Regions from separate parts of the Kitasatospora sp. YST-16 genome, predicted to be linked through region 1. Evidence: predicted binding sites of a transcription regulator. Region 1 holds the regulator's gene; each other region holds the start of a gene.
The links. Region 1 encodes HrcA, which represses chaperone genes, less so after heat shock. Its sites were predicted from a motif close to TTNGCACTCNGNNNNNCNGAGTGCNAA; they were not measured.
Positions count from the first base shown of each region.

Region 2: groES (co-chaperone GroES) is a predicted target of HrcA. The motif match lies at 2,137-2,163, and genes of this name have one in related genera.
Region 3: groL (chaperonin GroEL) is a predicted target of HrcA. The motif match lies at 5,047-5,073, and genes of this name have one in related genera.

Region 1 is NZ_CP113837.1:2,133,435-2,142,882, reverse strand. It holds gene hemW (radical SAM family heme chaperone HemW) at 1-934, shown strand, start outside; gene OU787_RS09725 (RNA polymerase sigma factor) at 1,074-1,709, shown strand; gene OU787_RS09720 (hypothetical protein) at 1,706-2,506, shown strand; gene OU787_RS09715 (DUF3097 domain-containing protein) at 2,522-3,367, opposite strand; gene OU787_RS09710 (DUF2785 domain-containing protein) at 3,398-4,168, opposite strand; gene OU787_RS09705 (hypothetical protein) at 4,261-4,926, shown strand; gene pspAB (PspA-associated protein PspAB) at 4,937-5,524, opposite strand; gene htpX (zinc metalloprotease HtpX) at 5,562-6,482, opposite strand; gene hrcA (heat-inducible transcriptional repressor HrcA) at 6,785-7,858, shown strand; gene dnaJ (molecular chaperone DnaJ) at 7,940-9,079, shown strand; gene OU787_RS09680 (16S rRNA (uracil(1498)-N(3))-methyltransferase) at 9,197-9,448, shown strand, end outside.
Region 2 is NZ_CP113837.1:2,732,556-2,742,003, forward strand. It holds gene groL (chaperonin GroEL) at 1-1,573, opposite strand, end outside; gene groES (co-chaperone GroES) at 1,688-1,993, opposite strand; gene OU787_RS12260 (hypothetical protein) at 2,287-2,625, shown strand; gene OU787_RS12265 (hypothetical protein) at 2,694-3,017, shown strand; gene OU787_RS12270 (class I SAM-dependent methyltransferase) at 3,048-4,226, shown strand; gene OU787_RS12275 (polysaccharide deacetylase family protein) at 4,202-5,086, opposite strand; gene OU787_RS12280 (hypothetical protein) at 5,168-5,413, opposite strand; gene tsaD (tRNA (adenosine(37)-N6)-threonylcarbamoyltransferase complex transferase subunit TsaD) at 5,425-6,510, opposite strand; gene rimI (ribosomal protein S18-alanine N-acetyltransferase) at 6,503-6,982, opposite strand; gene tsaB (tRNA (adenosine(37)-N6)-threonylcarbamoyltransferase complex dimerization subunit type 1 TsaB) at 7,037-7,684, opposite strand; gene OU787_RS12300 (L,D-transpeptidase) at 7,837-8,406, shown strand; gene OU787_RS12305 (hypothetical protein) at 8,440-8,601, opposite strand; gene tsaE (tRNA (adenosine(37)-N6)-threonylcarbamoyltransferase complex ATPase subunit type 1 TsaE) at 8,704-9,213, opposite strand; gene OU787_RS12315 (alpha/beta fold hydrolase) at 9,275-9,448, opposite strand, start outside.
Region 3 is NZ_CP113837.1:3,999,991-4,009,438, forward strand. It holds gene OU787_RS18420 (alpha,alpha-trehalose-phosphate synthase (UDP-forming)) at 1-1,140, opposite strand, end outside; gene OU787_RS18425 (glucosyl-3-phosphoglycerate synthase) at 1,212-2,210, opposite strand; SAM riboswitch class I at 2,349-2,476, shown strand; gene thrC (threonine synthase) at 2,494-3,774, shown strand; gene OU787_RS18435 (MoaD/ThiS family protein) at 3,812-4,090, shown strand; gene OU787_RS18440 (cold-shock protein) at 4,674-4,880, shown strand; gene groL (chaperonin GroEL) at 5,194-6,816, shown strand; gene OU787_RS18450 (Uma2 family endonuclease) at 7,004-7,585, shown strand; gene OU787_RS18455 (hypothetical protein) at 7,608-7,967, shown strand; gene OU787_RS18460 (DUF4031 domain-containing protein) at 7,964-8,245, shown strand; gene OU787_RS18465 (HD domain-containing protein) at 8,256-8,885, opposite strand; gene OU787_RS18470 (ABC transporter ATP-binding protein) at 9,045-9,448, shown strand, end outside.

The sequences.
Region 1 (9,448 bases):
CCCCACCCTGCTGCCCGCCCGCGACCTGGTGCGGATGCTGGCCGCGCTGCGCGAGGAGTTCGGGCTCGCCCCCGGCGCCGAGGTCACCACCGAGGCCAACCCCGAGTCCGTCGACCCGGCGTACCTGGCCGAACTGCGCGAGGGCGGCTACAACCGGATCTCCTTCGGCATGCAGAGCGCCCGCCCGCACGTGCTCGCCCTGCTCGACCGCCACCACACCCCCGGCCGCCCCGAGGCCTGCGTCGCCGAGGCCCGCGCGGCCGGCTTCGAGCACGTCAACCTCGACCTGATCTACGGCACCCCCGGCGAGTCCGACCAGGACTGGCAGGCCTCGCTGGACGCCGCCATCGGCGCCGGACCGGACCACGTCTCCGCCTACTCGCTGATCGTCGAGGACGGCACCCGGCTGGCCGCCCGGGTCAAGCGCGGCGAACTGCCGATGATCGACGACGACGTGCACGCCGACCGCTACCTGATGGCCGATCAGGCGCTCGCCGCCGCCGGCTACCACTGGTACGAGGTCTCCAACTGGGCCACCACCCCCGAGGGTCGCTGCCGCCACAACGAGCTGTACTGGACCGGCGCCGACTGGTGGGGCGCCGGCCCCGGCGCGCACAGCCACGTCGGCGGCGTCCGCTGGTGGAACGCCAAGCACCCGGCCGCGTACGCCCAGGCCCTCGCCGAGGGCCGCACCCCCGCGCTCGGCCGCGAAGTGCTCGCCGACGAGGACCGCCGGGTCGAACGCATCCTGCTCGAACTGCGCCTCGCCGAGGGCTGCCCGCTCGACCTGCTCACCGCCGCCGGCCGCGCCGCCGCCGACCGGGCCCTCGCCGACGGCCTGCTGGAACCCGGACCGTACGCGGCCGGCCGGGCCGCGCTGACCCTGCGCGGGCGGCTGCTGGCGGACGGGGTGGTCCGCGACCTGGTCGACTGACGGCGGCGGCGGGCAAGGTACGGGGGCCGGGCACGGGGGCGGGCCGGGCGGTGCCGGGACGGGGTGAAACGGTCCGGCGCGCTGCGGCCAAGTACTCGGTGGAGGAACCGCACGGGGTTCCCCGACCGAGGAGGGACGCATGCGCACACCCCAGCGGCAGCGCCGCGCCGCGAGTCCCGAGGACCGCCCGCCGGAACTGACCGCACCGGACGGCTTCGGCGCGTTCTACCACCAGCACGTCGACGCGGTGCTCGGCTTCGTCACCCGCCGGGTCAGCGACCCGCACCTGGCCGCCGACCTGACCGCCGACATCTTCGTCGCCGCCCTGGAGGCCGCCGACGGCTACCGCCCCGAGCGCGGCAGCGCGATCGGCTGGCTGTACGGCATCGCCCGCCACACCATCGCCGGACACCGCCGGGGCGACGACCGCGAACGCCGCGCGCTCGGCCGCCTCCAGGGCCGCCGGCTGCTCGCCGAGGAGGACATCCTCGCCCTGGAGGAGCGGATCGACGCCGAGCGCGCCGTCCGCGACCTCGCGCAGCGGCACGCCGGGCTCAGCGCCCCGCTGCGCGAGGTGCTCGACCTGGTCGTCATGGACGGCCTGAGCACCGCCGAGGCCGCCCAGGCCCTCGGCATCTCCCAGGCCACCGTCCGGGTGCGGATGCACCGCGCCCGCCGCCGGCTGGGCGCCGGGCCCGAGGCCGCCCGCCCGGCCCCGGAGCCGCCGCTCCGCCGGGCCGCCAAGACCGAACCGATGCTCGAGGTGACCTCGTGACCAGCACCGACCGCACCCCGTCCACCGCCGCCTTCGAGCGCAGGCTCGGTGAGGAACTGATCGCCATGGCCGCCGAGCGCACCGCTGAGCGCACGACCGAGCGCGCCGCCGGGAGCACCGCGGGGAGCACCGTGGGGAGCGCCGCCACCGTCCCCGCCCCGCGCCGCGCGCTGCTGCGCCGCCCGCTGCCGGCCGCCCTCGCGGTCGGCGCGGCGGCCGTCGCCACCGCCGTGGTGCTGCCCGCCGTGCTCGGCGGTGGGCAGGGCGGCAACGCGGCCTACGCGGTCACCGAGGAGTCCGACGGCACCTTCCTGCTCGAACTGCGCGACCCGACCGGGCTGTCCGACATGGTCGCCGAGCTACGGGGGCACGGCGTCAAGGCGGCCGGGCTCAAGCACGTGCAGGGCACCGCCGACGACCACTGCCCGGACGCCCCCGACCAGCCGTCGCGGGCCCCGGCCGCGGTCCGGAGCGAACCGGGCGACCACGCCGCGGAGCGGATCGACCCCAGCCGGATCCCGGCCGGTGCGACGGTGCTGCTGCGGTTCTGGTCCTACGACGCCGACTCGCCCGGGGCGTGGGTCTTCAACGCCACGGTGGTCGACACGGTGCCCGCCTGCCTGCCCGCGCTGCGGGGCACGGAGGTGAGCCGGCAGAGTCCCGTCCCGGTCCCGTCCGACGCACCCCCGTCGGGCGTCCCCTCCGGTGGGGCGACCCCGGTCCCGACCGCGCCCGTCCCCTCCGGCACCGGGATCCCGACCCCGTCCGGCAGCCCGGGCGGCCGGATCCTGGGCTAGGTCCGGCCCGGCGGCTCAGGACCCGTCCGCGCCGGGCAGCGTGACGAAGTCGATCAACTCCTCGACCCGGCCGAGCAGTTCCGGCTCCAGGTCCTTCCAGCCGTCGACCGCGGCGAGGATCCGCCGCCAGGCCGCGGGGGTGTCCACCGGCCAGCCCAGCCGGCGGCACACCCCCTCCTTCCAGACCTCGCCGCGCGGCACCGCGGGCCAGGCGGGGATGCCCAGGGCGGACGGCTTGACGGCCTGCCAGACGTCCACGTACGGGTGGCCGACGACCAGCACGTGGTCGCCGGTCACCCGCTCGGCGATCCGGTGCTCCTTGGTGCCGGGCAGCAGGTGGTCGACCAGCACGCCCAGTCGGCGGCCGGGGCCGGGGGCGAAGGAGTCGACGATGGCGGGCAGGTCGTCCACGCCCTCCAGGTACTCCACCACCACGCCCTCGACCCGCAGGTCGTCGCCCCAGACCCGCTCGACCAGCTCGGCGTCGTGCCGGCCCTCGACGTAGATCCGCGACTCCCGCGCCACCCGGGCCCGGGCCCCCGGCACCGCGACCGACCCCGACGCGGTGCGCCCCGGCCCGCGCGGCGGCGCCGGAGCCGCGGCGACGGGCCGCACCAGCGTCACCACCCGCCCCTCCAGCAGGAACCCGCGCGGCACCAGCGGGAACACCCGGTGCTTGCCGAACCGGTCCTCCAACGTGACGGTGAACCCCTCCGCGGTCCGCTCGCAGCGCACCACCGCCCCGCAGAACCCGGTCGCCGCCTCCTCCACCACCAGGTCCCGCTCCGCCGCCACCTCCGGCGCCGCCTGCTGCCGCTTCCACGGCGGGGTCAGATCCGGCCCGTACTCCCTGCTCCGCATGGGCGGCAGTCTACGGAAGCCGACAGCCCGTCAACCCGCGTACGGCGCCGCCACCGCTAGCACCTCGGCGATCCGCCCGCCGACCGCCGCGCCGTGCGGCAGCGCCCGCACCTGCGGCGCGCCCCAGCGCGGGCGCACGCCGCGCACCGCCAGCAGGTGCACCACCCGCAGGGTGCGCAGGGTGTTGGAGACCTCGGCGGGCACCGGCCCGGGCTCCCCGGTGGCGAACACCTCGGCCACCGCGTCCAGCCAGCCGACCGCCTGGCGCTCCGTCAGCTCCGGCCGGGTCAGGGTCAGCGCGAGCGCGTGGCCGAGGCGGTCGTCCTCCATCGCGTCGAAGACGTGGCCGGTCGGGGCGAGCAGCCGGGCCGCGCCGAGCGCGGTCAGCGGCTCGGGGTCGACCTCCGGGTGCTGCCCGAACGCGGCGAGCAGGTCCGCGCCGTGCGCGACGGCGTGCAGCCAGCCCAGCTCGGGGTGGTGGCCGCGCAGGTCGGTCTCGGCCGGGTACCAGCGGGCGAAGGCGGCCGGCCACGCGGGCCGCAGGGTGCCGGTGCGCACGACGGCGGCCAGCACCAGCGGGGCGAACGTCCGCGCCTGGACCTCGGTGTCCTCGAAGCGGGCCGCCATCGCGTCGCCGAGCGCGAGCCGGCGCTCCTCCGGCAGCCCGGGCACCCAGCCGACCAGCCGGGGGTAGGCGCGCCCGTCGCGCTCCGCCGGGTCGGGCGAGCGCAGCGCCGCGCTGACGGCGGACAGTTCGGCGTCGGTGGGGTCGCGGTCGGCGAGGGCGGTCCAGTCGATCACGGTCGATCACCCTAGGTGCCCCGCCCGGTCGGTGCGTGGGATATTGCGGGGTGGGGACGGCGAACGGGGGATCGGTGCGTGGGCGGGGGTGGGTGGCGGGGGTGGTGGCCGTCGGGGTGGTGCTGGGTGGGGGTGGGTGTGCGGGGCGGGGCGGGGAGCAGCGGCCGGGGCGGTTGCGGGACCTGCTGCTGAGTGCGGAGCGGCTGCCGCCGGGGTACGTGCTGCGGGCGGGGGCGGCGGGCCTGGCCACGACCGGGGCAGCGGGGGGCGGGGCGAGTCCGGGGCCGCTGGTGGCGGTGGACTGCGGGGAGTTCGACACCGGGTCCTTCCTGACCCGGCACGCCCCGCCGCTGGAGGACGTCGCGGTGGGGCTGGAGCGCGTCCCGGCGGGCGGCCGGGACCGGGGCTGGTCGGGCCGGGAGTCGCTGGAGCGCTACCCGCCGGGGCGGGCCGGCCGGGTGCTGGCCGACCTCCGGGCCGCGGCGCTGCGGTGCGCCGCGGCCGGTACCGCGGTGGTCGCCGGGAGCGGGAGCGAGCGGACGGTGGCCGTCGAACCGCTGGGGGACGGGCTGCTGCTGCGGGTCACCCGGCGGGCGACCGGCGGCGGCGGCCCGACCTGGATCGACCGGACGGCGGTGGTGCGCAGCGGCGACGTGCTGCTGGTGGTGCAGGAGAGCGGCGGCGAGCGGGAGTCGGCGGAGCTGCCGGTGGTGCTCGGGGCGGCGGTCGCCGCCTACCGGGACGCGGCCGGGGAATGAGGCCGGGCGCTCAGTCCTCGATGCCCGGGGCGCCCCAGACCGGGAACCAGCGGGACAGGTCCGACTCGACCCGCAGGTCGTTGCGGAGCAGGTTGGAGACCTCGATCTCCAGCGGGTTGTCCCGCTTCTCCTGCCCGGCGACCTTGCACATCGGGTAGAAGGTGCCGCGCTTGTACAGGTACACCAGGGCCAGCGAGCGGCCCTCGGCGTCCCGGAAGGCGACCAGCGAGCAGAGCAGCTGCGGGCCGAAGCCGTTGGCCTCCAGCTCGCTGTTGACCGCGTGCAGGTCGTTGACCAGGTCGGGCAGTTCGTCCGGGGTGTGCCGGGCCAGCAGCCAGGAGTACCCGTAGGCGTCCCGGGAGGCCTCGACGGGGACGCCGCCGTGCCCGGTGTCCGCGTCCAGCAGCGCCTTCACCTGCTGCTGGACCTCGGTGAAGGCGGCGCCCTCGACCGCGGCGAAGCACACCGAGCCGAGGCCGGTCGGGGTGAACCCCTTGGCGGCCTGCAGGGTGAGCGCCGCCGACGGGATGCCGAACAGCTGGTCGAGGTCGGGCTTCACGGGCTTGGTCCGGCCGAACAGGGCGTCCAGGAATCCCACGCGGAAGGCTCCTCACTGGTGGTCGGTGGTGGCGGGCTCAGTGCCCGAGCTCGTCGGAGACCTTCCGCAGCTGGGCCAGCCGCTGCTCCAGCGACGGGTGGGTGGACAGCAGCCGGGAGGCGGTCTCCTTGGCGCTCAGCGCCGGGGCGAAGTAGAAGGCGTTGTACGGCTGGGCCTGCCGCAGGTCCTTGGTGGGGATGGCGCCGATCTGCCCGGTCACCTTGGTCAGGGCCGAGGCCAGCGCGGCGGGCCGGCCGGTCAGCTGGGCGGCGGCGCGGTCGGCGGCCAGTTCGCGGTAGCGGGAGAGCAGCCTGGTCAGCAGGAAGCTGATCGCGTACACCACCATCGAGGCCAGCGGGATCAGCACCATGGCGATCGCCGCGTTCTGGTCGTTGCTGTTGCGGTTGCCGCCGCCCATCATCCCGCTGTAGAAGGCGATCCTGGTCATCGCGCCGGCCAGCACGCCGAGGAACCCGGCCACCGTCATCACCGCGACGTCCCGGTGCGCGACGTGCGACAGCTCGTGGGCCAGCACGCCCTCCAGTTCCTCCGGTTCGAGCCGGCGCAGCAGGCCGGTGGTCACGCAGACCACCGCGTTCTGCGGGTTGCGGCCGGTGGCGAAGGCGTTGGGCATGTCGTTGTCGGCGACCGCGACCCGGGGTTTGGGCATGTCGGCCAGCGCGCAGAGCCGGTCGACCGCGCCGTGCAGCTGCGGGTACTGCTCGGGGGTGACTTGGTGGGCGCCCATCGCCCGCTCGGTGATCTTGTCGGAGAACCAGAACTGGGCGACGAACAGGCCGCCGGAGATCAGCACCACCAGCGGCCAGGCGCCGCGCAGCAGCACGATCAGCAGGCCGGTGAAGCCGACGTAGACCAGCCCGATCAGGAACATGGTGGTGACCATCCGGCCGGTCAGGCCGCGGTCGGGGGTGAACCGGGAGTGCTGTGGCGCCGACATCGCTGCTCCTCCTCGTGCGTCGCGCGGTCCGGACCGCGCCGCCGCGGCCGTCCGTCCCGCTCGCCTTCGATGCTGCCACCGGGCGGCCCCGCGGGCACCATCCGAAACGATGGGAATTCGGTGGGAAAGCGACACGCGCGGGGCGGGCCGCGGGCGCTTCGGTCGAGGATCACGTGGGTGGACCGTTCCTGCCGTCAGGCCCGGGCCGTACACTGGCACGTACGGTTCTGGCACTCTGCCCAGTTGAGTGCCAGGCCGGGTCAGACACCGGGTCAACGGACGACGACGGAGGTGCGTGCCCCATGCCAGAGGACGGCAAGCCCGACGGCCGACTGATCGACACGCGCCCGCCGGTCCGGCCGCTCGACGAGCGGCGCCTCGCGGTGCTCCGGGCGATCGTCCAGGACTACGTGGGCACCGAGGAGCCGGTCGGTTCCAAGGCCCTGGTGGAGCGGCACAACCTCGGCGTCTCCCCGGCCACGGTCCGCAACGACATGTCCGCGCTGGAGGAGGAGGGGTACATCCACCAGCCGCACACCAGTGCGGGCCGGATCCCCACCGACAAGGGCTACCGGCTGTTCGTCGACCGGCTCGCCGAGGTCAAGCCGATGACCGCCCCCGAGCGCCGGGCGATCCGGCACTTCCTGGAGGGCGCCGTCGACCTGGACGACGTGGTGGCCCGGACGGTGCGGCTGCTCGCCCAGCTGACCCGGCAGGTCGCGGTGGTCCAGTACCCGTCGCTGACCCGCTCCACGGTGCGGCACATCGAACTGGTGTCGCTCACCCCGACCAAGCTGATGCTGGTGCTGATCACCAACACCGGCCGGGTCGAGCAGCGAATGGTCGACTGCCCGGCCCCGGTCGGCGAGGCGCTGCTCGGGGAGCTGCGGGCCAAGCTCAACGGGATGGCGGGCGGCTGCCGGCTGCCCGAGGTGCCGACCGTCCTGGAGGACCTGCCGGCCGGCTTCGAGCCCGCCGACCGGCCCGCGGTCAGCACCGTGCTGGCGGTCCTGTTCGAGGCGCTGGCCGAACAGAACGAGGAACGGATCATGCTGGCGGGCACCGCCAACCTGACGCGTTTCGGCCATGATTTCCCGCTCACCATCCGGCCGGTCCTGGAGGCCCTGGAGGAGCAGGTGGTGCTGTTGCGCCTGCTGGGTGAGACGGCGGACTCGGCGATGACGGTCCGGATCGGCCACGAGATCGCCTACGAGGGGCTCAATTCCACGTCGGTGGTCTCGGTCGGTTACGGTTCGGGCGACCAGAGCGTGGCAAAGCTGGGAGTGATCGGTCCGACCCGGATGGATTACCCGGGCACAATGGGGGCGGTGCGCGCGGTGGCACGGTACGTCGGCCAGATCCTGGCGGAGTCGTAGCGGGGCGGCCGCAGCGGAACGGCGCAACAAGCAGCGTGCTGTCGCAGGCACTTCTAGAGGCGGAACAAACCGGAGCATTTGGTGGCCACGGACTACTACGCGGTACTCGGCGTCCGACGCGACGCGGGGCAGGACGAGATCAAGAAGGCGTTCCGGCGCCTCGCCCGTGAACTGCACCCGGACGTGAACCCGGACCCGAAGACGCAGGAGCGGTTCAAGGAGATCAACGCCGCCTACGAGGTCCTCTCCGACCCGCAGAAGCGGCAGGTCTACGACCTCGGCGGCGACCCGCTGTCGCCCAACGGCGGCGGCGCGGGCGGCTTCGGCGCTGGCGCGGCCGGGTTCGGCTTCTCCGACATCATGGACGCCTTCTTCGGCGCCGCGACCGGCCAGCGCGGCCCGCGCTCGCGCACCCGCCGCGGCCAGGACGCCATGATCCGGCTGGAGATCACCCTGGAGGAGGCCGCGTTCGGCACCACCAAGGAACTCCAGGTCGACACCGCCGTCACCTGCACCACCTGCAACGGCGAGGGCGCCGCGCCCGGCACCTCCGCGCAGACCTGCGACATGTGCCGCGGCAAGGGCGAGGTCTCCCAGGTCACCCGGTCCTTCCTGGGCCAGGTCATGACCTCCCGCCCCTGCCCGCAGTGCCAGGGCTTCGGCACCGTCGTCCCCACCCCGTGCCCGGAGTGCGCCGGCGACGGCCGGGTCCGCGCCCGCCGCACCCTCACCGTCAAGATCCCGGCCGGCGTCGACAACGGCACCCGGATCCAGCTGGCCGGCGAGGGCGAGGTCGGCCCCGGCGGCGGCCCCGCCGGCGACCTGTACGTGGAGATCGCCGAGACCAGCCACCCGACCTTCCAGCGGCGCGGCGACGACCTGCACTGCACCGTCACCATCCCGATGACCGCCGCCTCGCTCGGCACCCAGGTGCCGCTGCAGACCCTCGACGGCCTGGAGGAGGTCGACATCCGGCCCGGCACCCAGTCCGGCCAGTCGATCCCGCTGCACGGCCGCGGCATCACCCACCTGCGCGGCGGCGGCCGGGGCGACCTGATAGTGCACGTCGAGGTGCAGACGCCCACCAAGCTCGACCCGGAGCAGGAGGAGCTGCTGCGCCGGCTCGCCATGCTGCGCGGCGAGGAGCGTCCCTCCGGGCAGTTCGCGCCCGGCCAGCAGGGCCTGTTCTCCCGGCTGAAGGACGCCTTCAACGGCCGGTGAGACCCGAACGACCCGGGCCGGGAACGGTGCAGGGGCTGCGCGCCCCCGCCGTTCCCGGCCGGCTTTTTTGACGGCTCCGGTTCCGGCCGGGCTCCTGCTGAGAGGACCGCTGCACCGATGACCGCACCCGTGTTCGTCGTCGACGACCTGACCGGGACCGCCCCCGGCGCCACCGTCCGCCTCGACGGCCCCGAAGGCCGGCACGCCGTCGCCGTCAAGCGCCTGGAGCCCGGCGAGGCGCTCACCCTCGCCGACGGCCGCGGCCGCGGCGCGGACGGCACCGTCGCCGCGCTGCACGGCAAGGACGCCCTCGACGTGCTGGTCACCGCCGTCCGCGAGGAACCCGCCCCCGCGCCCCGGATCACCGTC
Region 2 (9,448 bases), 600 kb from region 1:
TCTTCTCCACCACGAGGGTCTCGGTGGTGAGCAGCAGGGAGGCGATGGAGGCGGCGTTCTCCAGGGCGGAGCGGGTGACCTTGACCGGGTCGATGACGCCGGCCTTGACCAGGTCGCCGTACTCGCCGGTGGCGGCGTTGTAGCCCTGGCCGGCCTCCAGCTCGGCGACCTTGGAGGTGATGACGTAGCCCTCCAGGCCGGCGTTCTGGGCGATCCAGCGCAGCGGCTCGGCGAGCGCCTTGCGGACGACGGCGACACCGGTGGCCTCGTCGCCGGACAGGCCGAGGCCGTCCGCCAGGACCTTCGCGGCGTGGACGAGCGAGGCGCCGCCGCCGGCGACGATGCCCTCCTCGACCGCGGCGCGGGTCGCCGAGATGGCGTCCTCCAGGCGGTGCTTGCGCTCCTTGAGCTCGACCTCGGTGGCCGCGCCGACCTTGATCACGCAGACGCCGCCGGCCAGCTTGGCGAGGCGCTCCTGGAGCTTCTCGCGGTCCCAGTCGGAGTCGGTGTTGGCGATCTCGGCCTTGATCTGGGCGACCCGGCCCGCGACCTCGGCGGAGTCGCCGGCGCCGTCGACCACGATGGTCTCGTCCTTGGTGACGGTGATCCGGCGGGCGGTGCCGAGCACGTCCAGGCCGACCTGGTCGAGCTTGAGGCCGACCTCCTCGGAGACGACCTGGCCGCCGGTGAGGGTGGCGATGTCGCCGAGGATCGCCTTGCGGCGGTCGCCGAAGCCGGGGGCCTTGACCGCGACCGCGTTGAAGGTGCCGCGGATCTTGTTGACCACCAGGGTGGAGAGGGCCTCGCCGTCGACGTCCTCGGCGATGATCAGCAGCGGGCGGGAGCCGCCGGCCTGCAGGACCTTCTCCAGCAGCGGCAGGAGCTCCTGGATGGAGGAGATCTTGCCCTGGTTGATCAGGACGTACGGGTCCTCCAGGACGGCTTCCTGGCGCTCCGCGTCGGTGACGAAGTACGGCGACAGGTAGCCCTTGTCGAACTGCATGCCCTCGGTGAACTCGAGCTCGACGCCGAAGGTGTTGGACTCCTCGACGGTGATCACACCGTCCTTGCCGACCTTGTCGATCGCCTCGGCGATCAGCTCGCCGACCTGGGCGTCCTGGGCGGAGAGGGAGGCGACGGCGGCGATGTCGTCCTTGCCCTCGATCTCGCGGGCCACCGAGAGCAGGTGCTCGGAGACGGCGGCGACGGCCTTGTCGATGCCCTTCTTCAGGGCGGCCGGGCCGGCGCCGGCGGCGACGTTGCGCAGGCCCTCGTTGACCAGGGCCTGGGCCAGCACGGTGGCGGTGGTGGTGCCGTCGCCCGCGACGTCGTTGGTCTTGGTGGCGACCTCCTTGACCAGCTGCGCGCCGAGGTTCTCGTACGGGTCGTCGAGCTCGACCTCGCGGGCGATGGTCACACCGTCGTTGGTGATGGTGGGGGCGCCGAACTTCTTGTCGATGACGACGTTGCGGCCCTTGGGGCCGATGGTCACCTTGACGGTGTCGGCCAGCTTGTTGACACCGCGCTCCAGCGAGCGGCGGGCGTCCTCGTCGAACTGCAGGGTCTTCGCCATGGTCCCGTTTCCTCAGGGGTAGGTCTGCGTACGTGGAGCAACAACCGCGCCCCGGGCCCCTGTCGGTGCGACACGGATCCGGGGCGGGCTGGGACGTCTTACTGCGCGGACGTCTTACTTCTCGATGATCGCGAGGACGTCGCGGGCCGAGAGGACGAGGTACTCCTCGCCCTGGTACTTCACCTCGGTGCCGCCGTACTTCGAGTACAGGACGATGTCACCGACGGCGACGTCGAGCGGCAGACGCTGGCCGTCCTCGAAGCGGCCCGGGCCGACGGCCAGGACGACGCCCTCCTGGGGCTTCTCCTTGGCGGTGTCCGGGATCACCAGGCCGGAGGCGGTGGTGGTCTCGGCGTCGAGCGGCTGGACCACGATGCGGTCCTCGAGCGGCTTGATGGCAACCTTGCTGCTGGTGGTCACGTCCGAGCTCCCCTTCGGAGATTACGGGGTTGTCTAACAGGTAGGTGGCGACTTCTGCGCGCCCGCCGTCGCGGGGGTCGGACACGCTTCATCGCGTTAGCACTCTCCCTGGGGGGAGTGCCAGGAACGACCTTAGGACGCCGTTAGCACTCAGTCAACCAGAGTGCCAACGACGTCGTGTCGGATTCTCGCCCGCCACCCGCCGCACGCCCCCCGGGAACGGGTACCCGCGCCGGACGGAGCTGAGCCCGGGTACTCAGGTGGTGCACCAACGGCCCGGCCAGGATGGGCACATGACGACGATTCGACGCCCCGCCGGCCGGGACGCGCTGCACGCGACGTGGCTGCTGGCGCTGGAGGTGCTGGCGCTGACCCAGCTCCCCCAGCTGCTGACCATGCTGAGGTTCAGCTACGCGTACGTGGCCGATCCGTCGGTCTTCGGCCTGCCGGGGCAGCTGGTCGGGGGCTTCCTGCTGGTGGGCGGCCTGGGCCTGCTGGGCGCCGTACCGGTGCTGCTGGCGACCGGTGTGCTGGTGTCGCGCCGCCTGGGCCTGCGGCTCGCACCGGCGGCGCTGCTGGCGGGGCTGCCGCTGGGGGTCCTGCGGGCCTTCTCGCCGCTGGCGCCGCGCTGAGCACGGGCCCGCGCGGGTTGAGTAGCGGCACTCAGGCGGTGCGCCGATCCCCTTGCCACGCTGGGCGCATGACGACGATTCGACCGTCCGTGCGGCGGGACGCGTTCCACGCGGTGTGGCTGCTGGCCCTGGTGGTGCCGCTGCTGATGGCGGTCCCGTACCTGTTCGTGGTGGGCGTGTTCGGCCTGGCCGTGATGTCCGAGCCGGACGGGACCGGCGACGGGGCGGGCTCGGCGGTGGCGGTGTGCGGGCTGCTCCTGCTGCTGGCGGTGGCCGTGCCGGTGCTGGCGACGGCGCTGACCGCCCGGCGGGGGTACCGGATCGCGCCGCTCTCGCTGTGGACGGCGGGCCCGGTGCTGGCGGTGGCGCTGTCCTCGGTGGTCGGGCTCTGAGCACCGGCGCCGGGCGGGGACAATGGCCCGGTGGAGATCGAGTCGTTCCGGGCGCTGCTGACCGAGCAGGGGCAGGCGCTGCTGGCCGAGTTGCGGGGGTTCACGGCGGCCGGGGAGCTGGCGCTGGCGACCAGGCTGCGGCGGGAGTACCCGGCGGAGCTGGTGCGGGCGGCGTTCGAGCAGGCCCGGCTGCGGCAGCGGGCGGAGGCGAAGTTCGGGGCGGACGCCGCTTCGATGTACTTCACCCAGCACGGGGTGGAGCAGGCCACCCGGCGGTCGGTCGCCGAGTGGCGGGCGGGCCGGTTCGCGGCGCTGGGGGTGAAGCGGCTGGCCGACCTGTGCTGCGGGATCGGCGGGGACGCCGTCGCGCTGGCCCGGGCCGGGATCGCGGTGCTGGCGGTCGACCGGGACGGGCTGACCTGCGAGGTGGCCCGGGCGAACGCGGCGGCGCTGGGCGTGGCCGACCTGGTGGAGGTCCGGCAGGCGGACGTCGCGGAGGTCGACACGGCGGGCTTCGACGCGGTGTTCACCGACCCGGCGCGGCGCACCTCGCGCGGCCGGGTGTTCGACCCCGAGGCGTACTCGCCGCCGCTGTCCTGGGCGGTGGAGGCGGCCCGCGGCGCCCCGTTCGGCGCGCTGAAGGTGGCGCCGGGCATCCCGCACGAGCTGGTGCCGGAGGGCGCCGAGGCGGAGTGGGTCTCGGACCGGGGCGAGGTGAAGGAGGCGGTGCTGTGGTTCGGCACGGACGCCGCCGAGCCGTACCGGGCGACGCTGCTGCCGGGCCCGCACTCGCTGTCCGGCGGCGCGCTGCCGGCCCCGCCGGTGGGCCCGGTGGGGCGCTACCTGTACGAGCCGGACGGGGCGGTGATCCGGGGCCGGATGGTGGCGGAGGTGGTGGCGGCGGTGGGCGGGCGGCTGATCGACCCGATGATCGCCTACGTCACCTCGGACGAGCTGCGGCCGACCCCGTACGCGCAGGCGTACGAGCTGACCGACGTGCTGCCGTTCCAGGTGAAGCGGTTGAAGGCGCTGGTGAAGGAGCGCCGGATCGGCACCCTGGTGGTCAAGAAGCGCGGGGCGTCGGTCGTCCCGGAGGAGTTGCGGCGGCAGGTGAAGCCGGCCGGGCCGAACGCGGTGACGGTGATCGTGGCCCGCACCGCGGCCGGCCCGGTGATGATGCTGGGTCAGCCGGTCGGCTTGGCGATGTAGTCGTCGAGGCGGGCGACCGCGAAGCCCTGTTCCTGGATCCGGGAGAGCAGTTCGCCGAACATCTGGGTCATGGTCTCGCCCTTGAGCTCGGACGGGCCGCGGAAGTGGGCGAGGATGATGTCGCCGTTCTTCAGCTTCTTGTCGGCGGCCTGGTACTGCATGTCGTGGATCTGCATCGACTCCCGCCACAGCACGACGGCGCGCGGCCCGCACTCCTGGACGGCGGTGTTCAGGGTCGGGGTGTTGGCGCCGTCGCCGTAGGGCGGGCGGAACAGGTACGGGGCGGTGCCGTACTGCTCGGTGAGGGCCGCCTGGTCGTCGCAGACCTGCGACTTCTGCTGGGCGGCGGTGAGCTTGCTCATCACCGGGTGGCTGACGGTGTGGTTCTGGATGCTGTTGCCGAGCGCCTGCAGCGGCTTGAAGTAGCCGTAGTCGCCCTTCACGATGTCCTTGGTCAGGAACATCGTGATCGGGACCTTGAGTTCGGTGAGCATCTCGACGAACTTCGGGTCCTTCTCGGCCCCGTCGTCGATGGTGATGAACACGACCTTGTCGGAGGTCGGGACTTCGCTGAACACCGGCACCTGGCCGGACTTGGTCAGCTTGATCGGGCGGTCGGCGGGCGGCGCGGGCGCCTTGGGCATCGGCTTGAGGCCCCACTTGGCCCAGGCGGCCTCGGGCACCGCGTCCTGGGCCGGGGAGGCGGACCCGCCGGCGGACGGCGAGCCGGCCGCGGAGGACGCCGCGGCGGGCTTGGCCGGGGCGGCGGACGACCCGGCCGGGGCCGGGTCGCTCCCGCAGCCGCTCGCCGCCAGCAGCACGGCCAGCGCGCCCGCCCCGTACCCGATCCGCTCCCGCATGCCCACCGGTGCCCCCGTCGCCTCTGCTGCTTCTACACGCGTGTCGATGTTCAGGACGCAGGGTACCGGTTCGGCGGTTGCCTACCCGGCATCCGTGCGGGTGAAGGTCCAGCGGTGCACCGGGCGGGCCAGCAGCCCGGCGGGCGGCTCGGGCACCGGCTGCGGCTCGCCCGTCCACAGCGCGATCAGCAGCACCCGCTCGCCCGGCGCGGTGAACAGCTCGACCCGCTCCAGGCCGGCCGCGCCGCGCACCGCGGGCAGCGCGGACTCCCGGGCCCAGGCGTGCAGTTCGGCGCCCCGGCCGTCCGCCGCCCGGGCCTCCCACATGGCCGCCAGGGTCACTTCAGGGCCTCGTGCGCGTGCGCGTGGAAGCTGCCGTGCTCGCCCGGGACGTGGGTCTCGGTGACCGGCAGCGAGGAGTCCGCCGACAGGTCGAAGGAGGACGGGGTGCGGTTCCGCCAGACCATCTCGGCGCCGAGCGCGGCCACCATCGCGCCGTTGTCGGTGCACAGGCCGGGCCGCGGCACCCGCAGCACGATGCCCGCCTTGTCGCAGCGCTGTTGGGCCATCTCGCGCAGCCGCGAGTTGGCGGCCACGCCGCCGCCGATCATCAGGTGGTCGACGTCGTTGTCCTTGCAGGCCCGGACGGCCTTGCGGGTCAGCACGTCGGTGACCGCCTCCTGGAAGGACGCGGCGACGTCCGCCACCGGCACCGGCTCGCCGGCCCGCCGCCTGGCCTCCACCCAGCGCGCCACGGCGGTCTTCAGGCCGGAGAACGAGAAGTCGTACGCCGGGTCCCCGGCGTTGTTCAGCCCGCGCGGGAAGGCGATCGCCTTCCCGTCGCCCTCCTTGGCCATCCGGTCCACCACCGGCCCGCCCGGGAAGCCCAGCCCGAGCACCCGCGCCACCTTGTCGAACGCCTCGCCCGCCGCGTCGTCGATGGTCGCGCCCAGCGGCCGCACGTCGGCGGTGATGTCGCCGCTGAGCAGCAGCGAGGAGTGCCCGCCGGAGACCAGCAGCGCCATCGTCGGCTCGGGCAGCCGGCCGTGCTCCAGCTGGTCCACGCAGATGTGCGAGGCCAGGTGGTTGACGCCGTACAGCGGCTTGTCCAGCGCCCACGCGTACGCCTTGGCGGCGCTGACGCCGACCAGCAGCGCGCCCGCCAGGCCGGGGCCCGCGGTGACGGCGATGCCGTCCAGGTCGCTCGCCTTCACCCCGGCGGTGTCCAGCGCCCGGCGGATGGTCGGGACCATCGCCTCCAGGTGCGCCCGGCTGGCGATCTCCGGGACGACGCCGCCGTAGCGGGCGTGGTCGTTGACGCTGGAGGCGACCGCGTCGGCCAGCAGGGTGGTGCCGCGGACGATGCCGACGCCGGTCTCGTCGCAGGAGGTCTCGATGCCGAGGACGAGGGGTTCGTCAGCCATTGTGATGATCCTTCAGATCGCTTGCGTCGCTTGCCAGGTGGTCCAGACGCATCACCAGTGCGTCCACGTTGGCGGGCTGGTAGTAGCCCCGCCGGATCCCGACCGGCTCGAACCCGAACCGCTCGTACAACCGCTGCGCCCGGAGGTTGTCCACCCGCACCTCCAGCAGCAGCTCGGCGCAGCCGCGCCGGACCGACTCCCCGACCAGTTCGGTCAGCAGCAGCGTCCCGAGCCCCGCCCCCTGCCGGTCGGCGTCCACCGCGATGGTCTGCACGTCGCTGTCCGGCCCGACCGCCATCAGCCCGGCGTACCCGACGACCGCCCCGCCCCGGTCGACGGCCACCACGTAGTGCCGGCTCCCGCCGGGGAACGCCTCCGCCAGCTCCGACCAGTACATGCCCCGCGACCACGCGTCCTCGGGGAACAGCCGGTGCTCCAGCACCATGACGGCCTCGATGTCCCACCACCGCATGGGCCGCAGCGCGTACTCAGCCACGCCGGCCGCCCGCCCGTCCGGGAGCGCCGGTCACGCCGGAAGCACCGCCTTGTAGCCCGCCGGGACCTGCGCGTCCGGCCGCCGCAGGTACAGCGGCGCGTTCGGCAGCAGCTCCCGGCCGGCGGCCAGCTCGCGGACCGCGAAGTCGGCCAGCGCGCCCGCCGAGACGTGCTCGGGGCCGCTCGCCGCGGGCAGTCCGTACAGCAGGGCGCCGGCGCCGACCGTCCGCTCGCCGGGGTCGGTCTCGGCCGGGCGGTCCACCGCGGGGCCGCCGGTCCGGGTGCCGTCCGCGGCGTAGGAGGCCCAGTAGACCTCCTTGCGCCGGGCGTCGGTGGCCACCGTGAACGCCCCCGTCAGGCCCTCGGTGCGGGCCTGGTGGGCGATCGCGTCGAGGGTGCAGACGCCGTGCACGGGCAGGCCGAGCGCGTCGCCGAGGGCGGCGGCGGTGACCAGGCCGACCCGCAGGCCGGTGTACGGGCCGGGGCCGACGCCGACCGCGAGGCCGGTCAGGTCGCGCTTGTCCGCTCCGGCGGCGCGCAGCACGGCCGCGATGGTGGGCAGCAGCAGTTCGCCGTGCCGGCGGGCGTCGACCTCGTAGGACTCGGCGAGCACCCGCTCTCCGTCGTGGACGGCGGCGGTGACGGCGGGGGTGGCGGTGTCGAAGGCGAGGAGGAGCACGGGTCCAAGGTTAGAGGGTCCGGCGCGGGGCCCGTGCGACCCGGTCCGGCCGGAACACACGACCGACAGGAGGCCGGAACGGCGGACCGCACCTGGCACGATGGGCTTCGCTGAGGTCGATACGGTGCGGCGCGGAGCGTTGAGGAGCTGACGTGGCGAAGCTGGGTCCTGGTGCGGTGGTCGGCGGGCTGACCCTGGGCGCCCTGGCGGTGATCGGGCTGCTGGCCTTCCAGGCGAACGGCGCGGCCTCGCGCGCGGTCGCGGCGGTGCCGTCCGCGTCGAGCGCGGCCCCGTCGGCCTCCGCCCCGGAGAGCGCCCGGCCGAGCGTGCCGCCGCTGCCCGCCGAGTCCGGCACCGGCCTGCGGGTGGTGTACGCGCTGCAGGAGCACCAGGTGTGGCTGGTCGACCCGAAGAAGCCGAACCCGGTGGTGGCCGCGTTCAAGGTGGTGCCGGGCAACACCCTGCCGGCCGCGGGCACCTACACCGTCACCAGCCGGACCGCGGCGGGCACCGGCACGGACGGGCGGCAGATCGAGCACGTGGTGCGGTTCGCCCAGCAGTCCGGCACGGTGTTCGGGTTCAGCGCCCTGGTGGACGAGAAGGCGCCGGCCCCGGCGCTGGACCCGAAGACGAAGACCGGCGGCATCCGGGCGTCCCGGGCGGACGGCCAGGCGCTGTGGGACTTCGCGCCGAACGGCACCCGGGTGGTGGTGATCGCCTGACCCGGGCCTTTCGCCCCGGAGACGGCACCGCGCTCAGGCCGCCTTGCGCTCCGGCGGGGTGGAGACGGCCTCGGCGGCCCGGCCGGCCGCCAGCAGGGCGCGCATCGGCACCGGTGCGGCGGCGGCCCGCTCCGGCTCGGCGGCCGGCCGGGCCGCGGGACGGTCCTCGGTGGTCCTGGGGGGTGTGCTCGCCATCGGGCGCCTCCCTAGTTAGGCATACCTAACCTGCTGGCGCCATCCCATCACGGCCCCGCCGTGCGCCGCAACCGTTTCCCGACACGCTGTCGGAAACCCGGGTCAGTTCTCACTCAAACCGGTGAGGTCCGCGGCGTCCCAGCGCCCGCCCAGCCCGGTGACGGTGACCCGCCGCCCGTCCGACTCGCCCAGCTCGTCCGCCGTCTCGCCGCCCAGGGTGCGCTCGATCCGGATCTCCAGCCGGTTCTCGGACAACTCCTCGACCTTGCCCTCGCCCCACTCCACGACGACCACCGACTCGGGCAGCGACACGTCCAGGTCGAGGTCCTCCATCTCGTCCAGGCCGCCGGCCAGCCGGTACGCGTCGACGTGCACCAGCGCGGGGCCGCCGGTCAGCGAGGGGTGCACCCGGGCGATCACGAAGGTCGGCGAGGTGACCGCGCCGCGCACCCCCAGGCCCTCGCCCAGGCCGCGGGTCAGCGTGGTCTTGCCGGCGCCCAGCTCCCCCGAGAGCAGCACCAGGTCGCCGGGGCGCAGCAGGGCGGCCAGGCGCCGGCCGAGGCCGGTCATCCGCTCCGCGGTGTCGACGGTCAGAGTGGTCTGCGAGCCCATGGCGTCCTTCTTCGTTCGTTGCGGCCACCCCTAAGGTGCCACACCGGACGGAGCGTTCCGCTCAGTCCTCGGGCTGCTCGGCCGCCAACTCCCGCACCGCGTCCGGCAGCGGGCCGGTCCCGGCCCGGTCGGCGGCGCGCTCCAGCAGCGCGGCGAGCTCCCGGTCGACGGTGCCGGGGCGTTCCAGCATCACCAGGTGCCCGGCGTCCGGCACCAGCACCAGCCGGGCGCCGGG
Region 3 (9,448 bases), 1.9 Mb from region 1:
GAAGTCGTCGTTGACGTGCAGGATGAGCGGCTGCCAGTCGGCGGTGCCGAACTCGGTGTTGATCTCCTCGGCGAGGCGCTGCACCTCGGCGGTGTAGTCGCGGTACTCGGCGAGGTCGGTGCGGGAGGGGTAGGCGAAGGCGATGTGGACGACGTTGCCGAGCCACTCGGGGCGGGTGCGCAGCAGGTGCCGGTAGGCGAGCAGGCCGCGGACGATGTTCTTGCTGAGTTCGGTGCGGTCGACCCGGACGATGGTGCGGCGCTCGCCCACGGCCTCGCGCAGGGTGGCGAGGCGTTCGTCGACGTCGGGCCGGTGGGCGCGTTCGCGCAGGAACTCGGCGTCGGCGCCGAGGCCGTGCACGCCGAGCCGGGTGGTGCGGCCGCCGTGGGTGACGGTCAGTTCGGAGCGGTCGACCTGCGCGCCGAGGACGGCCTCGCAGCAGTCGGCGAAGGCGAGGGCCCAGCGGCGGGTGAGGAAGGCGGCGCGGTCGGCGCCGAGGATGCCTTCGAGGACGGCGGCGGCGACGTCGTCGGGCAGCAGCCGGTAGTAGTCCGGCGGGGCCCAGGGGGTGTGCGAGAAGTGGCCGATCCGCAGGTCGGGGCGGAGTTCGCGGAGCAGGGCGGGGGCCAGCGAGAGGTGGTAGTCCTGCACCAGGACGGCGGCGCCGGGGGCGGCCTCGGCGGCGAGGGCTTCGGCGAAGGCGGCGTTGTACGCCCGGTAGGCGGCCCACTCGGTGCGGAAGTCGGCGCCGAAGGCGGGCTGCACGGGCGTCTGGTAGAGCAGGTGGTGGACGAACCAGAGGGTGGAGTTGGCGACGCCGTTGTAGGCGCGGGCGAAGGTCTCCGGATCGATGTCCAGCATCCGGACGGCCTGTCCGCCGACGTCGTGGCCGGCCAGGTCGAGGCGGCCGTCGGGGGCCTGCCGGGCGGCGGTGCGGTCGGCGTCGGAGAGGGCGGCGCAGACCCAGACCGCGTTCGGGTCGTCGATCGCGGAGAGCCCGGACACCAGGCCGCCACCGCCTCTGCGGAGGGTCAGTGAGCCGTCGTCCTCCGTGCGGAAGGACACCGGGCCGCGGTTGGAGGCCACCAGGATCGGGGCGGCTCCGGACTGCTGGGGGCGTTCGGACGCGTGATCGGCCATACAGCCAACCTTGCCGTGCGATCACCGGACCAAACCACTCGGCGCGGTGCGTGCCGGGTGAACTCCCGGGGTCAGCGGTCGCGGTACTCGGGGACGGCGGCCATCGGGGGGCGTTCGGTGGCCGGGACGGGGTGGGTGCGGGGGGTGAAGCCCGCGGCGGTGCGGGTGTACTGGGTGAGCAGCGGCCGGACCAGGTCGGGGTCGGCCTTGAGGCGGTGGGTGCGGTCCAGGCGTTCCAGGGCGGTGCGGTAGATGGTGGCGGCCATCCGGCCCAGCGCCTGGCCGTCCTGGTGCCGGTGGTGCCGGACGCCGACGTCGACCTGGGCCAGCGCGTCCAGCCCGGCCAGCTCCAACGCGTCGACCAGCAGGCCGAGTTCGACGCCGTAGCCGGTCGGGAAGGGCAGCCGCTCCAGCAGGCTGCGGCGGGCCGCGTACTCGCCGCCGAGGGGCTGGACGAAGCCGGCCAGCTGCGGCCAGTGCAGGCTGAGCAGCGGGCGGGCGACCAGTTCGGTGACCCGGCCGCCGCCGGCCGGGACGACGGCGCCGTCGGCCTCGAAGGGCCGGTCGTACATGGCCTTGACCAGTTGCAGGGCCGGGTCGGTGAGCAGTGGGCCGATGATGCCGGAGACGAAGGCCGGGTCGAACTCGCGCAGGTCGGCGTCGACGAAGCAGACGATCGCGCCGCTGGTGGCGAGCAGCGAGCGCCACAGCACCTCGCCCTTGCCGGGTTCGGCGGGCAGCCGGGGCAGGATCGCGTCGCGGTGCACCACCCGGGCGCCGGCGGCGGCCGCGGCGGCGGCGGTGCCGTCCTGCGAGCCGGAGTCGACCACCACCAGCTCGTCGACCAGCGGGACGCGCTCGACCAGCTCGGTGCGGATCGCGGCGACGATCTCGCCGACGGTGGGCTCCTCGTCCAGCGCGGGCAGCACCACGCTGACGGTGCCGGCCGCCCCGGCGGCGCGTTTGGCGGCCAGCAGCAGGTCGAGCGGCCGGTCGGCGGCCGTCCACGATCGGCGGCGCAGCCAGTCGGCCACCTCCGGCAGGACCCCGGGCTCGGGCTGCTCCGGCAAGTCTCGCTCCCTGTGTCGGTTCGTCTCGGGTGTCGGACGCGGGGGTGGGTCCGCGCGGGCCTTCGGATACAGTCTTCGTATTGCGATCGTGCCTTCGCACCCGGGGGTCGCTCGCAGCGTACGACCACAACTTCACAGAGCTCATCCAGAGGGACTGAGGGAACGGCCCGTTGAAGTCCCGGCAACCCTCCCGCGCGGCCAGCAGGCCCGGCGGGACAGGTGCCAATTCCGTCCCGGACGCGACCGCGCTCCGGGGAAGATGAGGAGAAAGGGCCTCGCCACCATGGCTGTTGACACCGCCGCACCCACCGCCGTCGACCTCGGTCCCGCGACCGCGCTGTCCTGTCGGGAGTGCGGAACGCGCTTCCCGCTCGGCCCGAGCTTCGCCTGCCTGGAGTGCTTCGGCCCGCTGGAGATCGCCTACGACTACGCGGGCTACGACGCCGAGGAGCTGCGCAAGCGGATCGAGGCCGGCCCGGCGTCGATCTGGCGCTACGCCCCGCTGCTGCCCGTCCCGGCAGACGTGGCCGGCAAGCCGAACCTGAACCCGGGCTGGACCCCGCTGGTCAAGGCCGACAACCTGGGCCGCGAGCTGGGCTTCACCGCGCAGCTGCACATCAAGGACGACTCGGGCAACCCGACCCACTCCTTCAAGGACCGGGTGGTGGCCTGCGCGATCGAGGCCGCCCGGGCCTTCGACTTCACCACGCTGTCCTGCTCCTCCACCGGCAACCTGGCCGGCGCGGTGGGCGCCGCGGCCGCCCGGGCCGGCTTCAAGTCCTGCGTGTTCATCCCGCACGACCTGGAGCAGGGCAAGGTCGTGATGGCCGGCGTGTACGGCGGCGAGCTGGTCGGCATCGACGGCAACTACGACGACGTGAACCGCTTCTGCTCCGAGCTGATCGGCGACCCGGCCGGCGAGGGCTGGGGCTTCGTGAACGTCAACCTGCGCCCGTACTACGGCGAGGGCTCCAAGACCCTGGCGTTCGAGATCTGCGAGCAGCTCGGCTGGCGGCTGCCCGACCAGCTCGTCATCCCGATCGCCTCCGGCTCCCAGCTCACCAAGATCGACAAGGGCCTGCAGGAGCTGATCAAGCTCGGCTTGGTCGAGGACAAGCCGTACAAGATCTTCGGCGCCCAGGCCGAGGGCTGCTCCCCGGTCTCGGCCGCCTTCAAGGCCGGCCGCGACGTGATCAAGCCGGTCAAGCCGGACACCATCGCCAAGTCGCTGGCGATCGGCAACCCGGCCGACGGCCCGTACGTGCTGGACATCGCCCGCCGCACCGGCGGCGCGGTCGAGGACGTCACCGACGCCGAGGTGGTCGAGGCGATCAAGCTGCTCGCCCGCACCGAGGGGATCTTCGCCGAGACCGCGGGCGGCGTCACCGTGGGCGTGCTGAAGAAGCTGGTCGAGACCGGCCTGCTGGACCCGTCCAAGGAGACCGTCGCGATCAACACCGGCGACGGCCTCAAGACCCTCGACGCGGTCGCCGACGCCGGCATGACCGCCGTGATCCGCCCGACGCTGGAGTCCTTCCGCGCCGCCGGCCTCGCCACCGCCTGACACCCCCCCACGCCGCCCCACGCCCGAGGAGCACCGCATGAGCGCCACCGTCCGCATCCCGACCATCCTGCGCACCTACACCGGCGGCGCCGCCGAGGTGACCGCCGAGGGCGCGACCCTGTCCGCCGTCATCGCGGACCTGGAGGCGAACCACGCCGGCATCGCCGCCCGCCTGCTGGACGACACCGGCAAGCTGCGCCGCTTCGTCAACGTGTACGTGAACGACGACGACGTGCGCTTCGCCGAGGGCCTGGAGACCGAGATCAAGGACGGCGCCTCGGTGTCGATCATTCCGGCGGTGGCCGGCGGTTGCTGAACCGCCCGCATTCCCGCGGCCGCCGTTCGGTCCGGAATTCCTTTTTCCGGACCGGGCGGCGGCCCGTTGCGCGCCGGGGCCCGGCGGCCCGGTTACCTGCGGTTTTCCGGCGCGGCGGGTCGCCGGAATTCCGACCGGTTCGGGGGAGTAGAGTTCCGGTCAGGTCCGTTCCCCTCCACGGCCCGGTTCAATCCTCGTTTTCCGCACCGCGCTCCGCCCGTGCAGAACCCGTTCCGCCCCCGCTTCCGCCTCGCTTCCGTCCCGCGCGCTGAGACGTCCGCCGGGGAGCTTTCCGCCTGTTCTGTCAGGCCGCCGTCAGAATTGTTCCGTCGTTTTGCGGCGACGCGTCCGTTATGTCCCGTGGCAATTGTCGACGGATGCGCCTTTCGTTCCGAAATATCCCCCGCCGGGCGGCGGGGTTCCCCGCAAATTGGGCCTGTTGCAGAGGGCGCATATCCGGATACATTCAGCCGCGACAGAGGCTGCGCCGTACGGGGGGGAGTCCCCAGGCCGGTCTTCCAGACCTCCGGGTCCGCGTCCTGCGGATCTCTGAAGGGCCAGCACAGCACAAGGGGAGTTCGGAATGGCTCAGGGCACCGTCAAGTGGTTCAACGCCGAGAAGGGCTACGGCTTCATCGCGGTCGACGGTGGAGCGGACGTGTTCGTCCACTACAGCGCGATCCAGATGGACGGCTACCGCACCCTGGAAGAGGGCCAGCGGGTCGAGTTCGAGATCTCGCAGGGTCAGAAGGGTCCGCAGGCCGACATGGTCCGCGCCGCCGGCGCCTGACGGCCCCGGCGGACCGCCACGCACCGAAACTCGCAGGCCCGCCCCCGACGCGACGCGTCCGGGGCGGGCCTGCGGGCTTTCCGGGCGGCCCGCGGGTTGCCCGGCGGCCGGTCGGCGGGGCCCCAATGGGCTTGCACTCGCCACCCCAGAGTGCTAATCATTGGCGTTAGCACTCACCGTGTGAGAGTGACAAACGGACCGGGCCGGTGAGGCCCCGGAAGCGGTAGGGGAAGGGACCCCCGCTCTCCTGGGCCGTCCGTCGCGGGCACCCCTTGGTCCGAGCAGTCGACCGTGTCCCGGAGGACCACTTCTGATGGCCAAGATCATCGCCTTTGACGAGGAAGCCCGCCGCGGCCTTGAGCGTGGCATGAACCAGCTTGCCGACGCCGTGAAGGTCACGCTCGGCCCCAAGGGTCGCAACGTCGTCCTGGAGAAGAAGTGGGGCGCCCCCACGATCACCAACGACGGTGTCTCCATCGCCAAGGAGATCGAGCTCGAGGACCCGTACGAGAAGATCGGCGCCGAGCTGGTCAAGGAGGTCGCCAAGAAGACCGACGACGTCGCGGGTGACGGCACCACCACCGCCACCGTGCTCGCCCAGGCGCTCGTCCGCGAGGGTCTGCGCAACGTCGCCGCCGGCGCCAACCCGATGGCCCTCAAGCGCGGCATCGAGAAGGCCGTCGCCGCCGTCTCCGACCAGCTGCTGGCCCAGGCCAAGGACGTGGAGACCAAGGAGCAGATCGCCTCCACCGCCTCCATCTCGGCCGCCGACACCCAGATCGGCGAGCTCATCGCCGAGGCCATGGACAAGGTCGGCAAGGAAGGCGTCATCACCGTCGAGGAGAGCAACACCTTCGGCCTGGAGCTCGAGCTCACCGAGGGCATGCGCTTCGACAAGGGCTACATCTCCGCCTACTTCGCCACCGACCTGGAGCGCATGGAGGCGAGCTTCGAGGACCCGTACATCCTCATCGCCAACTCCAAGATCTCCTCGGTCAAGGACCTCCTCCCGCTGCTGGAGAAGGTCATGCAGAGCGGCAAGCCGCTCGTCATCATCGCCGAGGACGTCGAGGGCGAGGCCCTGTCGACCCTGGTCGTGAACAAGATCCGCGGCACCTTCAAGTCCGTCGCCGTCAAGGCCCCGGGCTTCGGCGACCGCCGCAAGGCCATGCTCGGCGACATCGCCATCCTGACCGGCGGCACCGTGATCTCCGAGGAGGTCGGCCTCAAGCTGGAGAACGCCGGCGTCGACCTGCTGGGCACCGCCCGCAAGGTCGTCATCACCAAGGACGAGACCACCATCGTCGACGGCGGCGGCGACAGCGACCAGGTCGCCGGCCGGGTCAACCAGATCCGCGCCGAGATCGAGAACTCCGACTCGGACTACGACCGCGAGAAGCTCCAGGAGCGCCTGGCGAAGCTCGCGGGCGGCGTGGCCGTCATCAAGGCCGGCGCGGCCACCGAGGTCGAGCTCAAGGAGCGCAAGCACCGCATCGAGGACGCGGTGCGCAACGCCAAGGCCGCCGTCGAGGAGGGCATCGTCGCCGGTGGCGGCGTCGCCCTGCTGCAGGCCGGTGTCGCGTTCGAGAAGCTGGAGCTGGAGGGCGACGAGGCCACCGGTGCCAACATCGTCCGCGTGGCGCTGGAGGCCCCGATCAAGCAGATCGCGACCAACGCCGGCCTCGAGGGCGGCGTCGTGGTCGAGAAGGTCCGCAACCTGCCCGCCGGCCACGGCCTGAACGCCGCGACCAACGAGTACGTCGACCTGGTCGCCTCCGGCATCATCGACCCGGCCAAGGTCACCCGCTCCGCCCTGCAGAATGCCGCCTCCATCGCGGCGCTGTTCCTCACCACCGAGGCCGTCATCGCCGACAAGCCGGAGAAGGCCGCCGCGGCCGCCGGCGGCGGCATGCCGGGCGGTGACATGGACTTCTGATCCCCCTCGGGATCAGGCGCTCCAACGCGTTCGTCCGTGAGGGCGGCCTCCTTCGGGAGGCCGCCCTCACGGCGTTCTCGCCCGGGTCACTCCTCCGTGGGACGCTGGGGCCATGGACGGTTTCGGCGGCTTCGGGCCCGACTACCTTGAGGACGAACAGCGTCATGAGGAAGAGGGGAGGCCGACGATGGCGGTCATGGCGGTCGAGTCGGACCGGCAGTGGTCCTACCTGCTGGACACCTGGCGGGAGCTGGACGCCCCCGAGGGCTGGCGCACCGAGATCGAGGGAGGCCGGATCCAGTTGGTGCCACCGCCGGGCAAGCAGCACAACGTCATCGCCGCACGGATCCACCGGGCACTGAACCGTCTCCTGCCGGATGACGTGGAGGTCTTCCAGACCCTGGGGACGCAGATCGCCAGGCTGGAGAAGCTGTACATCCCCGATCTGGTCGTCGTGGACGCCGAACTCCTTGCCGGGGAGGACGAGGACCCGGTCGATGCGGCGGACATTCTGCTGGCCGTCGAGATCACCTCGCGCAGCACGGCCCGGCAGGACCGGACGAAGAAGCTCTGGGGCTACGCGCACGCACCCGTTCCGCTGTACCTGCTGATCGACCGCTTCGACCAGCCCGGGCCGACGGTGACGCTCTACTCCGAACCCTCCGACGGGGCGTACGGGCAGAGCGTGCGGGTGCCGTTCGGGAAGCCCGTCGAACTGCCGGAGCCGTTCGGGATCACCCTGGACACCACGGGCTTCCCGCTGCCGTAGCGGAGTGCGGGACAATGGGCGGATGGCCAGTTCCGACATCGAAGCCGCCCTGCACAGCGCGCGGGCGCTGATCCTCGCCGACCTCACCGCCCGGGACGTTGCCGACGCGGCGATCGTCTCGCTGGTGGAGGACGCCGTCACCCACCGCCGCTGGTGGCTCGAACAGTGGCCGGACGGGCGGGAGTTCGTGCTCGGGCTGGTGGCGCAGGACGTGCAGGACGCGCTGCTGGAGTCGTACGGGCGCTGGCCGCTGTGCACCGCCTGCGCGGAGCAGGAGGACGACCCGCACGCGCTCGGGGTCGAGCCGGAGCTCGGGCCCGATCCGCACTGGGTGTGCGGCAAGCGCGGCGTGGTGGTCGCCCCCGTCGGCGGGCTCGCGTGATCCTGATCGACCCCCCGAACTGGCCGGGGCACGGCAAGTGGTGGTCGCACCTGGTCAGTGACGTGTCGCTGGACGAACTGCACGCCTTCGCCGCCGAGTTGGGCGCGCCCGCGAAGGGCTTCGACCGGGACCACTTCGACATCCCGGCGGCCTGGTACGAGCGGGCGGTGGCGCTGGGCGCGCTGCCGGTGGGCAGCAGGGAGTTGGTGGCCCGGCTGACGGCGGCGGGGCTCCGGGTGCGGAAGGTGTCGAAGGTGCGGAAGGTGTCGAAGGGCTGAGGGGCCGGGGTCAGGCTTCCAGGGCGGCCAGTTCGGCGTGCATGTTGGTGCGGGCCCGGGCGTCGTAGCGGGCGTGGGCCTCGGGGGTGCGGTAGAGGGCGGGCAGGGCGAGCAGCTGGCGCAGGACGGCGGCGCGGCCCTCGCGGAAGGCGTCCGGCGGGACGAAGGAGTACTCGGCGCGGACGGCGGCGGCGTAGGCGGCGTACTGCTCGGGCGGCCCGCCGAGGACGGCGAGGTCGGCGTCGCAGAGCACCTCGCCGTTGCGGTCGCCGGGGGCGGGGTGGTGGTCGGTGGTGAGCCGGACCAGGCGGTCGGTCTCGTGGACCAGGGGCTCGGGCAGGCCGGCCTCGCGCAGGGCGCGGCAGGCGAGGGCGGCGCTGCGCTCCTCGTTCTCGGAGCGGTCGGGCCGGTAGACGGCGTCGTGGAACCAGGCGGCGAGCCGGACGGCGTCGGGGTCGTCGGCGTGGGCGGCGAGTTCGTCGATCCGGTCGAGGACGGCTTCGAGGTGGGCGGTGGTGTGGTAGCGGCGCTGCGGCTCGGCCCAGCGGGCGAGCAGGTCGCGGGCGTAGGGCTCGGGGTCGGCGGTGGCGCCGCAGCGGGTGAGCAGGTCGTGCCAGCGCGCGGACAGCGATGCGGTCATGGCGGCCATTGTGCTCCCTCGGGCTCCCTCGGTTGCGGTGGGCGGGTGTGATCCAGCCTATATGTAGTTCACCGACTTATGACGCAGACTTGAGTCATTGTCGTCCGGCGGCTATACATACTCGGTATGCAAGACGTTCCGCTGTTCCGAGGGGGAGCCATGACCGGATCGAACGCGCAGGCCGTCCTGCGCCTGGAGGGAGTCGGCCGGGTGCACGGCCGGGGCGCGGCCGAGGTGCACGCGCTGCACCCGATCGACCTGGAGGTGCGGGCCGGGGAGTTCCTGGCCGTGATGGGCCCGTCCGGCTCCGGCAAGTCCACGCTGCTCGCGCTGGCCGGCGGCCTGGACCGCCCCTCCAGCGGGCGGGTGCTGGTGGAGGGCGCACCGCTGGAGGGGCTGAGCCGGGCGAAGCTGGCCGACGTGCGCCGCCGCTCGGTGGGCTACGTGTTCCAGTCGTACAACCTGATCCCGTCCCTGACGGCCGCGGAGAACATCGCGCTGCCACGGGAGTTGGAGGGCGTGTCGGCCCGCACCGCCCGCGCCGAGGCGCGCGAGGTGCTCGC